DNA from 4 places in the Buttiauxella sp. genome. Region 1 is predicted to be linked to each of the others. Evidence: predicted binding sites of a transcription regulator. Region 1 holds the regulator's gene; each other region holds the start of a gene.
The links. Region 1 encodes PhoB, which activates phosphate uptake and scavenging genes when phosphate is short. Its sites were predicted from a motif close to CTGTCATAAAACTGNCNNAT; they were not measured.

Region 1 (3,848 bases):
CGGCGGTATCGCGAGTCATGAGATCATTTTGCGATTGCGACACCGTGTTGAGCCGTGGCGTTTTGTGATAAAGCGCGAGGCAGATAGCATCAAGCAGCGTGGTTTTCCCGGCACCGGTCGGCCCGGTGATGGCAAACAAACCATTGCTGGCGAAAGGCTCACGGGTGAAATCAATTTTCCATTCCCCTTTCAGGGAATTAAGGTTTTTTAAGCGTAGGCTGAGGATTTTCATGCCTGTTCCTCCGCGTCATGCAGGCTTGCGACCGTTTGGGCAAACAGAGTACGCAATCGTTGTGCGCGCTCCTCGGTGGTCTCTTCCTGAACCAGACGACGTTCAAACACTTCTTCAACGGTCAGTTCGCTCAGCGTTTCTTTGTGTTGTTGAGCAATCACTCGCTCGCGCTGCTCACGGCTACGACGCAGCAAAACGACTTCGACCGGCAGTGTTTCTGTCAGTTGCTGAATATGGCGCTGCATATCATGCAGATATTCATCGGTGGCGATTTCAATATCCAACCATACTTTGGGGTCTGCGGGGGCATCGCGCCACTGAGCAAGCTGCTGTTCAATTTCGCTTAGTGAACCTTTGATCACCGCCAGCGGTTGGCTAACAGGCACCGGTAGTGGCGTGACTTCACTCAGTTTTCCTTCGGCAAACTCAACCAGATATACGCTTTTGGTTTTGCCGGTTTCGTCAAAACTCAGCGGGATGGGTGAGCCGCTATAGCGGATATGTTCGGTACCACCAATTAATTGAGCGCGATGAATATGGCCCAGCGCAATGTAATCAGCATCCGGGAAGTGCTGCGCCGGGAAGGCGTCGAGTGTGCCGATATAAATGTCGCGCACTGCATCGGTTTTCGTCACGCCCACTGTGGTTAAATGCCCGGTGGCGACGATGGGTAACTTCGCATCGGCACGTAATTCGCAAGCTACGCGATAACACTGTTGGTAATGTTCGCTAATGGACTCCATTAATGAACGCTGCTTTTCATGGCCGGACAAACCCGCCTGGCTGTTTTGAATATCGCGTGGGCGCAAAAATGGAATAGGGCAGAGAATCGCACCAGGCGCTCCATCTTTCTTGTTGAGCACCATCGCCTGTTGGGTGGCATCGTGGCGCGCGCTGGCGATGACATAGGTATTCAGACACGCCATTAATTCGCAAGATTCGTTAAGTGTCGCGACAGAATCATGGTTCCCCGCCAGAACCACGAGTGAGCAACCGGTCGCCTGAAGCTGCACCACGAAGCGGTTATACAGTTCGCGGGCATAGCTCGGCGGCGAGCCGGTATCAAAAATATCCCCCGCCACGATTATCGCATCCACATCATGTTCTACGGCCGCTTTGAGCAACCAGTCAAGAAAAGCCTGGTGCTCTGGACCACGGCTTTTGGTATAAAAATTTTGACCAAGATGCCAGTCTGATGTGTGAATTATGCGCATGAGTTGTCCGGTGGCTTAAAAGCGAGGCCTCAATTATAAGGGGGCGAGGTGAAAAACGTCATATGTCTCTGTGTCATAAATCAAAATGATGAGTCATCAAACAGTCATTTTTTTCATAAATCTGTCATAAATCTGACGCATAATGGCGCCGCATCGAAACAACAATGACACCTTTGGGTATCTTCCTTAAGCAGGGCGAATCATGGCGAAGCGTATTTTAGTCGTAGAAGATGAAGCTCCAATCCGTGAGATGGTGAGCTTTGTGCTCGAGCAAAACGGTTTTCAGCCTGTAGAAGCGGAAGATTTTGACAGTGCAGTGAATCTGCTTATCGAGCCTTTTCCAGACCTGATCTTACTGGACTGGATGTTACCAGGCGGTTCGGGTATTCAGTTTATCAAGCATTTGAAGCGTGAAGCATTGACGCGTGAAATACCAGTAATGATGCTGACGGCGCGTGGTGAAGAAGAAGACCGCGTGCGTGGCCTTGAAGTCGGGGCCGATGACTATATTACTAAACCGTTTTCACCCAAAGAGTTGGTGGCTCGTATTAAAGCGGTAATGCGCCGCATCTCGCCAATGGCGGTGGAAGAGGTGATTGAAATGCAAGGGCTTAGCCTTGATCCTTCATCACATCGCGTGATGACCGGTGAAAATCCTTTGGATATGGGCCCGACGGAATTTAAGTTATTACACTTCTTTATGACGCATCCGGAACGAGTCTATAGCCGTGAACAATTGCTTAATCACGTATGGGGCACCAATGTTTATGTCGAAGACCGAACAGTGGACGTACATATCCGGCGGTTACGTAAAGCGCTCGAACATAGTGGACATGATCGAATGGTACAAACAGTACGCGGTACGGGTTATCGGTTCTCAACCCGTTTTTAATCCCTTAGCAGGAGAGTGACGCGTGCTGGAACGGTTGTCATGGAAAAGGCTGGTGATGGAGTTGGCGCTCTGTTGTTTACCTGCCGTCATTTTGGGCCTGATTTTTGGCCATTTACCCTGGTTTTTATTACTGGCAGTCACCGGACTGCTGGTTTGGCATTTCTGGAATTTGCTGCGTTTGTCGTGGTGGCTGTGGGTGGATCGCAGTATGACGCCACCACCAGGCCGCGGAAGTTGGGATCCGTTGTTATACGGTCTGCACCAAATGCAGTTGCGTAATAAAAAGCGCCGCAAAGAGTTAGGCAATTTAATTAAACGCTTTCGTAGCGGTGCGGAATCATTGCCCGATGCGGTGGTGCTGACGACCGAAGAAGGGACGATTTTTTGGTGTAATGGACTGGCTCAACAACTGCTGGGGTTACGCTGGCCGGACGATAACGGGCAGAACATCCTTAACTTGCTGCGTTACCCGGAATTTACCCGTTATCTCACACAAAAAGATTTCGCTCGTCCGCTGACGCTGGTGCTGAACAATGGGCGACATCTTGAGTTCCGCGTGATGCCCTACAGTGACGAACAGTGGTTGATGGTGGCGCGTGATGTTACTCAGATGCACCAACTGGAAGGGGCGCGACGTAACTTCTTTGCCAACGTGAGCCATGAATTGCGCACTCCGTTAACCGTGCTGCAAGGTTATCTGGAGATGATGCAGGATCAGTCACTGGAAGGGCCGCTGCGGGATAAAGCACTTGGCACTATGCGTGAGCAAACTTCGCGTATGGAAGGCCTGGTGAAACAACTTTTGACACTGTCAAAAATTGAAGCGGCTCCCGCCATGGCACTCAATGAAAAGATTGATGTGCCATTGATGCTGCGTGTGGTGGAGAGAGAAGCGCAAACCCTCAGCCAGCAACGGCAGACACTCCAGTTCGATATTGATCCCACGTTAAAAGTGTTCGGTAACGATGAACAACTGCGCAGCGCGATTTCAAACCTGGTGTATAACGCGGTGAACCATACGCCGGAAGGGACGCATATTACGGTGAGCTGGAAACGGGTCACAGGTGGGGCGGCCTTTAGTGTTGCAGATAGCGGGCCGGGCATTTCAGCAGAACATATTCCTCGTCTGACCGAGCGTTTTTATCGCGTGGACAAGGCGCGGTCGCGGCAAACAGGCGGCAGTGGATTAGGGCTGGCGATAGTGAAACATGCTTTAAGCCATCACGATGCGCGTCTGGAAATCGAAAGCCAGCCTGGTAAAGGATCGACGTTTTCCTTTGTCATGCCTGAGCGGTTAATCGTTAGCGAGAAATAGACTGACAATAAGTTTTCCCAGGTCGGATAAGCGAAGCGTCATCCGACGCTAGCGCTTATCCCCCTAAAAAAAGCGGTTATCGATGAATTCTGTCAAAATAACTTTCCACAGGTCAGCTTGCTGGCCTGTGTTTTTTTTGCTCACTTGTAAATCAAAAACACTTAATCGGTTATATTTTAACCACACAATAAACCA
Region 2 (3,848 bases), on a different contig from region 1:
GGTTATCCTGAACAGAGCGCGCCAGGCCTTCACCGTACTGTTGCTTGTCATGAATAACCGCGATGTTTTTCGGCTTCACATGATCCAGGATGTATTTCGCTGCGGTTGGGCCCTGATCAGAATCCAGACCGGTGGTACGCATCGTCAGTTTATAACCACGTGAGGTCAGCTCTGGAGCCGTTGCCGCAGGTGTAATCATCAGAATGCCTTCGTCTTCGTAAATATCAGACGCAGGCTGAGTGGAAGAGGAACACAGGTGGCCGATAACATATTTGATGCCATCATTAACAACTTTGTTGGCAACCGCTACCGCTTGTTTCGGGTCACAAGCATCGTCGTATTTAGTGATAACCAGTTTGTCGCCTTTGATGCCGCCTTTGGCATTAATATCCGCAACCGCTTGTTCTGCACCGGTAAATTCCTGGTCGCCATATTGTGCAACCGGGCCAGACATCGCCCCAACTACCGCTACTTTAATGTCCTTAGCAAATGCCGCGTTGCTCATCGCAAGCGCAATACAACCCGCCAATAATGCTTTGCCCTTCATGTTCATCCTGAGAATCCCCATTCTTGTTGTGATTGGTATTTACCCATCATCCTTCAAGCTGCAGGGGTGTTGGCTGCACTCACTGACCCAACAAATCTGCCGGGAGCAGATTTGAACGCTGTTACCAGCGCCCCGAAGGGGTGAGGCCCATGGATGGGCCGAATAATCACTTACCTTAGTAAGTTCATCGGGATAAGCTCCCTGGCCGCCTACCTGCAACTCGAATGCTAATGGGTATTTGTTGTGTTGTTTTGGCACTGTTTTATTTTTTAGGTGGAGATTACCGCGCAGGCCTTCGCCGCACTCCGTGTTAAAAACATACCCGAATTTGCGGCTTTTGGAATAACAATTTTTTCACAAGATGAACAGGAAAGTGACAGGCATAAAAAAACCGCCCTGCAAGGCGGTTTTTTTGTCTTTCTGAAGAACTTACGCTTCGATGGCCATGCGCAGTTTTTTCATGGCGTTCTTTTCAAGCTGACGCACACGCTCGGCGGAAACGCCATAGCGGTCGGCCAGTTCTTGCAGGGTGCTTTTATTGTCTTCATCCAGCCAACGTGCACGGATGATGTCCTGACTACGCTCATCCAGGCCCAACATCGCATCGCTGAGTTTGTCAGCGGCGTGGGATTCCCAGTTGTCGTCTTCGATGCCGTCGGCAAAGTTAGAAGACTTATCTTGCAAGAACAGCACTGGAGCCATTGGCGCGCTGTCTGAGTCGTCGTCATTACCCATGTCAAAAGTCATGTCCTGCGCCGCCATGCGAGATTCCATCTCACGGACATCTTTGCTGGAAACACCCAGCTCGTTGGCGACCATTTCGACTTCATCCTGGTTGAACCAACCCAGACGCTGTTTTGTTTTGCGCAGGTTAAAGAACAACTTACGTTGTGCTTTAGTGGTTGCCACTTTCACAATACGCCAGTTACGCAGCACGTATTCGTGAATTTCCGCTTTGATCCAGTGCACGGCAAACGACACCAGACGCACACCCACTTCTGGGTTAAAGCGACGTACAGCCTTCATCAGGCCGATGTTGCCTTCCTGAATCAAGTCAGCCTGCGGCAAGCCATAGCCCGAATAATTACGAGCGATATGAACAACAAAGCGCAGGTGAGACAGGATCAGCCTTTTCGCTGCTTCCAGATCGCCCTGGTAATGCAGCTTTTCAGCCAGCTCCTTCTCTTCCTCAGCCGTTAACATCGGCCAGGAGTTAGCGGCCCGGATATAGGATTCCAGGTTACCAACAGGGGCTAAAGCTAAATTTTGCATTTCTTTGGTCATTCAAACCCTCTCTTAGAGACTAACGTACAGGTTGCTACACCGTGCTGCACCTGACTCCACGTCAAGCGCCAAACCGTAACACTCACAGTAAACTCAGACAGTGATGTTATCCACAAGTTCACTGTAAAGCTGTGCATATATTACACACAAAATGTGACAGAGCTATGAAACTAGGCAGGAGATACACTAACCGAGGTGGGAGCGTGTCCCCTGCTGACGGGTACTTCGTAGCAGGGAACAAGTATACCAAAAAAATTTTACTCTGGGGTAAAACGACGTAAATGTTGCACAGTTGCTATCCAGGCAGCTAACCAACCGCTCATGGATGCGACTAGCAACAGCAACAAGCATTCATCGAATCCTAAGCCTGTGAGATCAAACTTAGTGCCGAACACTTGCGCCACTTCCGTTACTGCCGAAGACAAACGCCACACCAGAATTTCAGTCAGGATCAGCGACAAGAACGCTCCGCTAAACCCTAACAGCGCACCGCCGTACAAGAACGGGCGCAGGATAAATCCGTCAGTCGCACCAATCAGTTTTTGCACGTTAATAGTGTCGCGACGGGCAAAGATGCTCAGGCGCACGCTGTTACCAATCACGAGGAACACTGCCGCTACCATCAGCAGACCAATCATTGCCGCCACACGGCCCACAAGACCGGTAAGCGAAGCAAGACGGGCGAACCAACTGTCATCCATACGCACTTCATCGACACCGTTAATCCGCGCCACGCGGTCACGCAAGGTATTCAGATGGTCGGTGGTCTGGAAGTCGAGTTTTGGATTCACGACTGCAACAGCAGGCAGCGGGTTTTCTTCCAGCATATCCAGCGCGCCGCCAAAGCCTGACCAGTTACGGAACTCGCCCAGCGCTTCATCACGGGAAAGATAGTTAACTTTATCGACGCCCTCTTCCGCCTGAATCGCTCCCACAACTTGCTGGGCAGCATTGTCATCAAGCGCTTTATCGAGATAAACCGTGATTTGCGGTGAAGGATAATACTGTGTGGCGGCCTGGTTCACGTTCTTGTAAACCATGTAGCACACGCTAGGTAACGTCAGGGAGATGGCGATAACCATCACCGTCAGGAAGGTGGCTAAAGGCTTGCTGCGTAAATCCTGCAAAGCACCCTGCCAGGCGTAACGGAATTGTTCATTTACGCCGCCCTTAAGGGATTTACTTTTCGATTGAGGACCTTTGCCGCGTTTTTTCACCGAGCGGCCTAAATCCCCTAACTTATTCAGCGAGTTGATTTTATCCAGCTTGTTGCTGAAGCGCTTTATGTGATTGAGCGCGCTGCGTTTATTCACCTGCCAGGCCTCCATGCAAATGGCCGTCACTTAGGGTCAACATGCGATAGTTACGGCGGGAAATCAGCCCCATATCGTGCGTCGCCATCAGAACCGTTACGCCAACGCGGTTAAACTCCTCGAACAGACGCAAAATCCCTTCCGAGAGCGCGTCATCAAGGTTACCAGTCGGTTCATCCGCCAGCAGTACCGCAGGCTTATTCACCACGGCTCGGGCAATGCCAACGCGCTGTTGTTCACCGCCAGAGAGTTGAATCGGGAAATTCTTCGCTTTATCGAGCAGGCCGACTTTATCCAGTGCCGCGCTGACGCGACGGCGAATGTCTTCGCCGCTAGCACCCGCGATAATCAGCGGGATGGCTACGTTGTCGTACACCGTTCTGTCCATCAACAAATGGTGATCCTGGAAGATCATACCAATCTGGCGACGAAGGAATGGCACTTCGCGGCTCTTGAGGCGGCTAATATCATGGCCGCTAAAAGAGATCTTTCCGGCACTTGGCCGCTCAATACCGCAGATAAGCTTGAGCAGGGTACTTTTCCCGGCTCCTGAGTGACCGGTCAGAAAAGCCATCTCGCCAGGTTGCATATGGAAGGTGACTCCCTGCAACGCTTGTCTCCCACCGAGATAGGCCTTACTAACGTGTTCAAAGCGAATCATGGTTAATCCTCTCGGGCAAAAAGTGCCTCTATAAAATCGCCCG
Region 3 (3,848 bases), on a different contig from region 1:
TCCCCTCGCCCCCAGGAGAGGGAGCAACAAAGATCCCCTCTCCCTCAGCAGAGGGAGAAAAGAAGATCCCCTTTCCCCCAGCAGAGGGAGCAACAAAGTTCCCCTCTCCCTCAGGGAGAGGGTTAGGGTGAGGGTTGTTTTCAGGACTTAGTCGACTGCTCGAAACGGCGCAGCAATTGATTACCGCGTTCAACCGCGCTGTCTAACGCTTGTTGAGGGGTTTTCTTGCCGGTCCACACTGATTCCAGTTCTTCGTCCACGATGGTACGAATCTGCGGCATATTGCCCAGACGCAAACCTTTGGTGAATGGCAATGGTGGCTTGTTCAGCATCTGGCGCGTCGCAATGTCAGCACCTGGGTTTTTCTCGTAGAAACCTTGCTCACGCGTCAGATCGTAAGCCGCTTTGGTGATAGGCAGGTAACCGGTTTTCTGGTGCCATTCCGCTGCGATTTCTGGTTTGGCGAGGAATTGCATGAACTCAGCAACGCCTTTGTAAGTCGCGGCGTCTTTGCCCTGCATCACCCACAAACTGGCCCCACCAATGATGGCGTTTTGTGGCGCGTTCGGGATAGAGGAATCGTAAGGCATCATGCCCACGCCGTAGTTGAATTTGGCGTACTGACGGATATCAGCCAGCGAGCCAGAAGAAGCGGTGGTGATCGCACAATCCCCGTTGTAGAACTTCTCGGTGGATTCGTCTTTACGGCCAAAGTAGCTGAAATCCCCTTTCTTGTTCAGTTCCTGGAGCATGGCGATGTGTTTCACCTGCTCAGGTTTGTTGAACTCCAGCACCGCCTCAGTGCCGTCAAAGCCGTTGTTTTTCGTGGCAACCGGCAGGCCGTTCCAGGCACTGAAGTTTTCAATCTGAATCCAACCCTGCCAGCCACTGGCGTAGCCGCATTTCATGCCCGCAGCTTTCAGTTTGGCGGTGTACTCAGCCAAATCCTGCCAGGTTTTTGGTGGCTGGTCCGGATTCAGACCGGCTTTCTTAAAGGCGTCTTTGTTGTAATAGAGAACCGGCGTGGAGCTGTTAAACGGCTGGGAGAGCAAATGGCCGGTTTTTGAATCGGTGTAGTAACCGGAAACCGTCGGGACAAACTGGGATTCGTCAAACTTAATGCCTGCATCGTTAAAGACTTCATACACCGGCTTGATCGCTTTCGAAGCCATCATGGTTGCAGTACCGACTTCATACACTTGCAGAATTGCCGGGGCGTTACCCGAGCGGAAGGCCGCAATCCCTGCCGCCAGGTTTTGTTCGTAGTTGCCTTTATAAACCGGGACAATTTTGTAGTCAGGATGGGTCTGGTTAAAGCGTTGTGCTAAAGAGTCCACTTCTTTACCCAGTTCACCTTCCATCGAGTGCCAGAAAGGAATTGAGGTGGCGGCGATAGCGTTGCTACTAAGTACGCATCCAAGCGCAAGGCAAAGTGCTGTACGTCGTAATGATGCAGTCATGTCTTATCTCTCTAGTTATGAGGCATTTAAGCTGCGCGAAAGTACGCGTTTTTGTTCGCATCAAAACATGACATGCGCGTATGACAGTAAAATAACCATCAGGTGACAGGATCGTGACAGAGAGGTTAAAGAAAGTAGTAAAAGTGATGACATAAAAAAAGGAGCCCGCAGGCTCCTTCACGATTAAGCAATCAATTATCCGCCGAGATAAGCGCTACGTACCGCTTCGTTAGCCAGCAGCGCGTCGCCGGTATCTTCCAGTACGACGTGACCGTTCTCCAGCACGTAGCCCCGGTCAGCAAGCTTCAACGCCTGGTTGGCGTTCTGCTCGACGAGGAAGATAGTCATGCCTTCGCTACGCAGTTGCTCGATGGTATCGAAAATCTGCTGAATGATGATTGGCGCCAGGCCAAGCGATGGCTCGTCCAGCAACAGCAAGCGCGGCTGGCTCATCAACGCACGGCCAATCGCCAGCATCTGCTGCTCGCCACCGGACATGGTGCCCGCACGCTGAATGCGGCGCTCTTGCAGGCGGGGGAACAGTTCATAAACGCGTTGGATGCGTTCCTGATACTGGTCTCGCTCAGCGAAGAAACCGCCCATCGCCAGGTTCTCTTCCACCGTCATGCGTGAGAACACACGGCGACCTTCCGGCACAATCGCCACCGCTTCACGCATGATGCGCGCGGTGTGCCAGTCGGTGATGTCTTTGCCATCAAAAGTAATTTTGCCGCTGGAAGCGCGCGGGTCGCCGCACAACGTGCCGAGCAGCGTCGTTTTGCCCGCGCCATTCGCGCCAATCAGGGTCACAATCTCACCCTGTTTGATATGTAAACTGACTCCGTGCAGCGCCTGAATTTTTCCGTAATGGGCGCTCACCTGGTCAAATGACAACATGATATTTTCCATCTTTGCCTCGCCCATTCTTATGCTTCACCCAGATACGCGCGGATTACGTCAGGGTTATTACGGATTTGCTCCGGTGTGCCGTTCGCAAGCGGCGTCCCCTGGTTCACAACGTAGATCCGGTCAGAAATGCCCATCACCAGTTTCATATCATGCTCAATTAACAGCACGGTGGTGTTGTGGTGGTTACGTAACTCCATGATCAGCTCATCGAGTTCGTGCGTTTCTTTCGGGTTAAGGCCTGCGGCAGGTTCATCCAGCATCAGGATTTCTGGCAGCGTGACCATGCAGCGCGCAATCTCCAGACGACGCTGATCGCCATACGCAAGGTTGCTTGCCTGGCGGTTTGCCTGCTCAAGCAGACCAATACGCTCAAGCCAGGTGGCGGCGCGGTCCAGCGCTTCGCTTTGGGCACGACGGAAGCCAGGTGTTTTCAGCAAGCCTGAGAACACGCCGGTTTTCAGCTGCTGATGTTGAGCCACCAGCAGGTTTTCAATTACGGTCATTTCACGGAACAGACGCACGTGCTGGAAAGTACGCACCACGCCCATTCGCGCAATTTGCTGGCCCGGCAGACCTTCAAGATGCTGATCACGCAACATGATGGTGCCGCCTGACGGCTTATAGAAACCGGTCAGGCAGTTGAACACGGTGGTTTTACCGGCACCATTGGGGCCGATTAACGACACAATTTCTTGAGGATGCAGTTCCAGAGAAACATTGTTTACAGCGAGCAGGCCGCCGAAACGCATCATCAGACCGTTTACGGATAACAATGGCTGACTCATGCCTGCTCTCCTTTGACTTGTTCCACTTGTTCTTTCTTCAGCTTCAATTGCGGACGTGTCATCGGCAGCAAACCTTGTGGACGCCAGATCATCATCAGCACCATCAGGCCACCCAGCACCAACATGCTGTATTCGTTCAGATCACGCATCAACTCGCGGGAAACCACCAGCAGCACGGCGGCGAGGATAACGGCAAACTGCGAGCCCATCCCACCCAGAACCACGATTGCCAGCACGAATGCCGACTCAGCAAAGGTGAATGATTCCGGACTCACAAAGCCCTGACGTGCAGCAAACAGCGTACCGGCAAAACCAGCAAACGCGGCGCTGATGGTAAATGCAGTCAGCTTAATGCGCGTTGGGTTCAGACCCAGTGAACGACAGGCGATTTCATCTTCACGCAACGCTTCCCACGCACGACCCAGCGGCATACGCAGCAGGCGGTTAATCACAAACAGCGACAGCACCACCAGCAACAGGGCGACGAGGTAGAGGAAGATAATGCGATCGCCGGGGTTATAGGCGACGTTGAAGAAGTTGCTGAAGGTATCCCAGCCCCCTTCACGTGCGCTGCGGCTGAACTCCAGGCCAAACAGCGTTGGCTTTGGGATCTGGCTGATGCCGTTCGGGCCACCGGTAATTTCGGTGTTGTTGAGCAGCAGAATACGGACGATTTCACCGAAACCGAGCGTCA
Region 4 (3,848 bases), on a different contig from region 1:
AATCATAATTAGAGGTATCTATGCGTATTGTGATCCGCACTTTCCTGGTGATTGTGCTGCTGTGGATCGGCTTACTGCTCTCCGGGTATGGAGTATTGATTGGAAGCCAGCAAAATGCGGCGGGAATGGGGCTGCAATGTAAGTATCTCACTGCTCGAAATATCACCACTGCGCAATTCATTCATAGCGAGAGCGGTATTATCGGACTTAGCGATTGCCCTGTATTGCGTAAAAGTGACAATGTTATTGATAACGGATGATTGATAACGGGCAGTAGGGAAACGAGACAGTAGATTATCGAAGAGAATAAACGCCGCTATTAAGCGGCGTTTATTTTTTCATCAGAATGGATATTCGTGATAACCCATTTGCTCAGAAATAGTACGCGCGGCGTCGTGCAACATCGCAACATATTCATGAAGACGATCTTCGGAAAAACGTAGCGTCGGGAAGGAAATACTCAAGCCTGCAATCACCACACCAAAGCGGTCAAATACAGGAACGCCGATGCAGCGCAAGCCTTCTTCCTGTTCTTCGTTATCTTCGCCATAACCTTGCTGGCGAACAGTATCCAGAACGTCTAACAATTCGTCAGTGCTGGTAATGGTACGTTCAGTGCTGCGGGTATATTCCACATCAGCAAGAATTTCACGTACTTCTTCACGATCACGCCATGCCAGAAGCACTTTACCAATTGCCGTACTGTACAGCGGGTTACGACGTCCAATGCGCGAGTACATACGCAGGTTGTACATGGAGTCGATCTTATGGATATAGACAATGCTGTCTTCATCCAACGCACCCAGGTGGATAGTTTCTTTTGTCAGACGCGACAGTTCGCGCATCTGGATGTCAGCACTACGAATCAAATCAACATTTTGCAATGCACGCGCGCCAAGTTCGAACAACTTCAGCGTGAGCGAGTATTTCTCAGACTCCCCCTCCTGAGCAACATAACCCAGGGATTTCATTGTCTGTAAAAAGCGATAGACGGTGCTTTTTGACATCATTACGCGTTGCGATAATTCAGTAATACCAATTTCGCGTTCTTCGCCAAGCGCCTGTAAGATGCCAAAAACTTTCAGGACAGAAGAGACAGAATCAGGTTGTTTATCCAGATCTGCGATTGCCATTAACTCACCTCGATCGCATTTGTTTTATAAAAATCAGAACTGGTTTTTAGTATAAGTTGACTACCATGTCATCGCAATGAATCTATTCTATTTCGTTACAAATCTGCGACATATCCCCTAAATTTAATGCTATTATTATTTCTCCTCAAATATAGCCCCCATGAACTCATACTTTCCTATGGATAAAACCTTTGCTGATGGGCTGCCATTACCGCAGCGCTATGGTGCTATTTTAGCCATTGCGTTGGGGATTACTATGGCAGTGCTCGATGGCGTAATCGCAAACGTCGCCCTTCCTACCATTGCCCGAGAACTTAATGCCAGCCCGGCAGAATCCATCTGGATTGTGAACAGTTATCAAATTGCGATAATTGTTTCGTTACTTTCAATGTCATTCCTCGGTGATATTTTTGGCTATCGCCGCGTATATCAGTGCGGGCTGATTCTATTTTGTATGACATCCCTTTTTTGCGCTTTATCAGATTCTTTGCCGATGCTGACATTTGCCCGCGTATTGCAGGGTTTCGGCGGTGCGGCATTAATGAGCGTGAATACCGCACTGATTCGGCTTATTTATCCGCAAAAATACCTTGGCCGCGGCATGGGAATAAACTCGTTTATTGTTGCGGTGTCATCGGCGGCCGGCCCCACCATTGCCGCCGCTATTTTGTCCGTTGCGTCGTGGAAATGGCTATTTTTGATTAATGTGCCGATTGGTATCGTAGCGCTGTTACTGTCTGTGCGTTTCCTGCCACCGAACCAACAAAAATCCCAGGGTCAGCGCTTTGATATTCCAAGCGCCATCATGAATGCTTTAACCTTTGGCTTACTCATCTCGGCAATCAGTGGCTTTGCGCAGGGGCAGTCAGGCTGGCTTATCATTGCTGAACTGGTGGCCTTAGTCGTGATTGGCTACTTCTTTATTCGTCGCCAGTTGCAGCTCCCTTTCCCACTGCTTCCTGTGGACTTGTTACGCATCCCAGTGTTTTCGTTATCCATGGGAACCTCCGTCTGCTCCTTTGCCGCGCAGATGTTAGCGATGGTTTCGCTTCCCTTCTTCTTACAATCAGTCTTAGGGCGCAGTGAAGTGGAAACCGGGCTGCTTCTGACTCCGTGGCCCATAGCGACGATGATCATGGCCCCTATTGCCGGTCATCTCATAGAACGAGTACATGCAGGTTTATTGGGTGGGATTGGGCTGACGATTATGGCTTGCGGCCTGTTTGCTCTGGCACTCTTGCCACATAACCCTTCGGATATCGACATTATCTGGCGGATGCTATTGTGTGGCGCTGGTTTTGGCCTTTTCCAGTCACCGAATAACCACACGATTATTTCTTCTGCACCGCGTCATCGCAGCGGTGGTGCCAGCGGTATGTTGGGTACTGCGCGGTTATTGGGTCAGAGTTGTGGTGCAGCGCTGGTCGCATTGATGTTCAACCTCTTCTCCACTCACGGTACGCATGCCTCTTTGTTACTGGCTGGAAGTTTTGCGACTGTCGCTGCTATCGTGAGCAGTCTACGAATGTCCCAATCCCCTGCTTCGCGGGCATAAAAAAAGCGTGCCAGCGATGGCACGCTTTTTTATCACCACTCACGGTTACTTAAGATATTCGCCGTTACGCAATGCTTCGATACGTTTGTCCAGTGGTGGGTGAGTCATGAACAATTCGCTCATTGACTTCGCCTTACCATTGATACAAAACGCCATCATACTGCTAGCTTCTTGCGGTTCATAACTGGTTTTCAGACGCTGCAAGGCGGCAATCATTTTTTCACGACCGACCAATTTTGCAGAACCGGCATCAGCGTGGAATTCACGGTGACGTGAGAACCACATGGTGATAATGCTCGCCAGAATACCGAACACCAGTTCCAGTACTGTCGCAATCGCAAAATAGACAAACGGGTTGCCGTTATTGCTTTCACCTTCATCCCGATTACCTGACAGGAAGCCTGAGGCCACCTGCGCGATGATACGGGAAATAAAGATAACGAAGGTGTTCACCACGCCTTGAATCAGCGTCATTGTGACCATATCGCCGTTCGCGATATGGCTAATTTCGTGAGCAATAACGGCTTCAGCTTCGTCACGGCTCATGTTTTGCAACAGACCGGTACTCACCGCGACCAGTGAGGCATTACGGCGTGCACCCGTTGCAAAGGCGTTAATGTCCGGCGCATGGTAAACCGCCACCTGCGGCATGGCGATACCCGCCTGTTGCGACTGCTGACGAACCGTCTCCATCAGCCAGCGCTCAGTTTCGTTCCGTGGCTGTTCAATTACTTCCCCGCCTACTGAACGTAATGCCATCCATTTGGACATCAGTAAGGAGATGATTGAACCACCAAAGCCAAACAACACCGCCATGATCATCAGACCCTGTACGCTGCTCGACTGGATCCCCGTCAGGCTTAGCACTAGCCCGAAAACGACCATGACTGCAAGGTTGGTCAACAGGAAAAGCCCGATACGCATCATAATTTTCTTTTTACCTCGGTTAAAAATACGCATTCTGCGTTACCCCACATCGTAGGGGCAAGCTTGCTATTTTCAAGCATTCATCGTGGCCAAGTCGTTAATAATACATAACTTTACATTCACGAAGAGGTAGGTTTACGCGGCTTGATAGTGGTAAAAAAAACAGGCACAAAAATTTGTGCCTGTTGGGGAGTTACTTAGCAGGGGTCGGTTGCTCGGCCGGCTTATCTTGC

Region 2: a site for PhoB is predicted at 1,983-2,002, ahead of rpoH (RNA polymerase sigma factor RpoH). Genes of this name have one in related genera too.
Region 3: a site for PhoB is predicted at 1,561-1,580, ahead of ugpB (sn-glycerol-3-phosphate ABC transporter substrate-binding protein UgpB). Genes of this name have one in related genera too.
Region 4: a site for PhoB is predicted at 1,226-1,245, ahead of kdgR (DNA-binding transcriptional regulator KdgR). Genes of this name have one in related genera too.

The regions. Positions count from the first base shown of each region.
Region 1 covers NZ_JBAVHX010000003.1:10,038-13,885, reverse strand. Annotated here, with positions in the region: gene sbcC (exonuclease subunit SbcC) at 1-232, opposite strand, end outside; gene sbcD (exonuclease subunit SbcD) at 229-1,446, opposite strand; gene phoB (phosphate response regulator transcription factor PhoB) at 1,649-2,338, shown strand; gene phoR (phosphate regulon sensor histidine kinase PhoR) at 2,361-3,653, shown strand.
Region 2 covers NZ_JBAVHX010000034.1:87,534-91,381, forward strand. Annotated here, with positions in the region: gene WBL83_RS20300 (branched-chain amino acid ABC transporter substrate-binding protein) at 1-553, opposite strand, end outside; gene rpoH (RNA polymerase sigma factor RpoH) at 977-1,831, opposite strand; gene ftsX (permease-like cell division protein FtsX) at 2,089-3,144, opposite strand; gene ftsE (cell division ATP-binding protein FtsE) at 3,137-3,805, opposite strand; gene ftsY (signal recognition particle-docking protein FtsY) at 3,808-3,848, opposite strand, start outside.
Region 3 covers NZ_JBAVHX010000034.1:79,541-83,388, forward strand. Annotated here, with positions in the region: gene ugpB (sn-glycerol-3-phosphate ABC transporter substrate-binding protein UgpB) at 141-1,460, opposite strand; gene livF (high-affinity branched-chain amino acid ABC transporter ATP-binding protein LivF) at 1,656-2,369, opposite strand; gene livG (high-affinity branched-chain amino acid ABC transporter ATP-binding protein LivG) at 2,387-3,154, opposite strand; gene WBL83_RS20280 (high-affinity branched-chain amino acid ABC transporter permease LivM) at 3,151-3,848, opposite strand, start outside.
Region 4 covers NZ_JBAVHX010000010.1:162,468-166,315, reverse strand. Annotated here, with positions in the region: gene WBL83_RS09450 (YobH family protein) at 21-260, shown strand; gene kdgR (DNA-binding transcriptional regulator KdgR) at 342-1,133, opposite strand; gene WBL83_RS09440 (MFS transporter) at 1,312-2,688, shown strand; gene htpX (protease HtpX) at 2,734-3,615, opposite strand; gene prc (carboxy terminal-processing peptidase) at 3,809-3,848, opposite strand, start outside.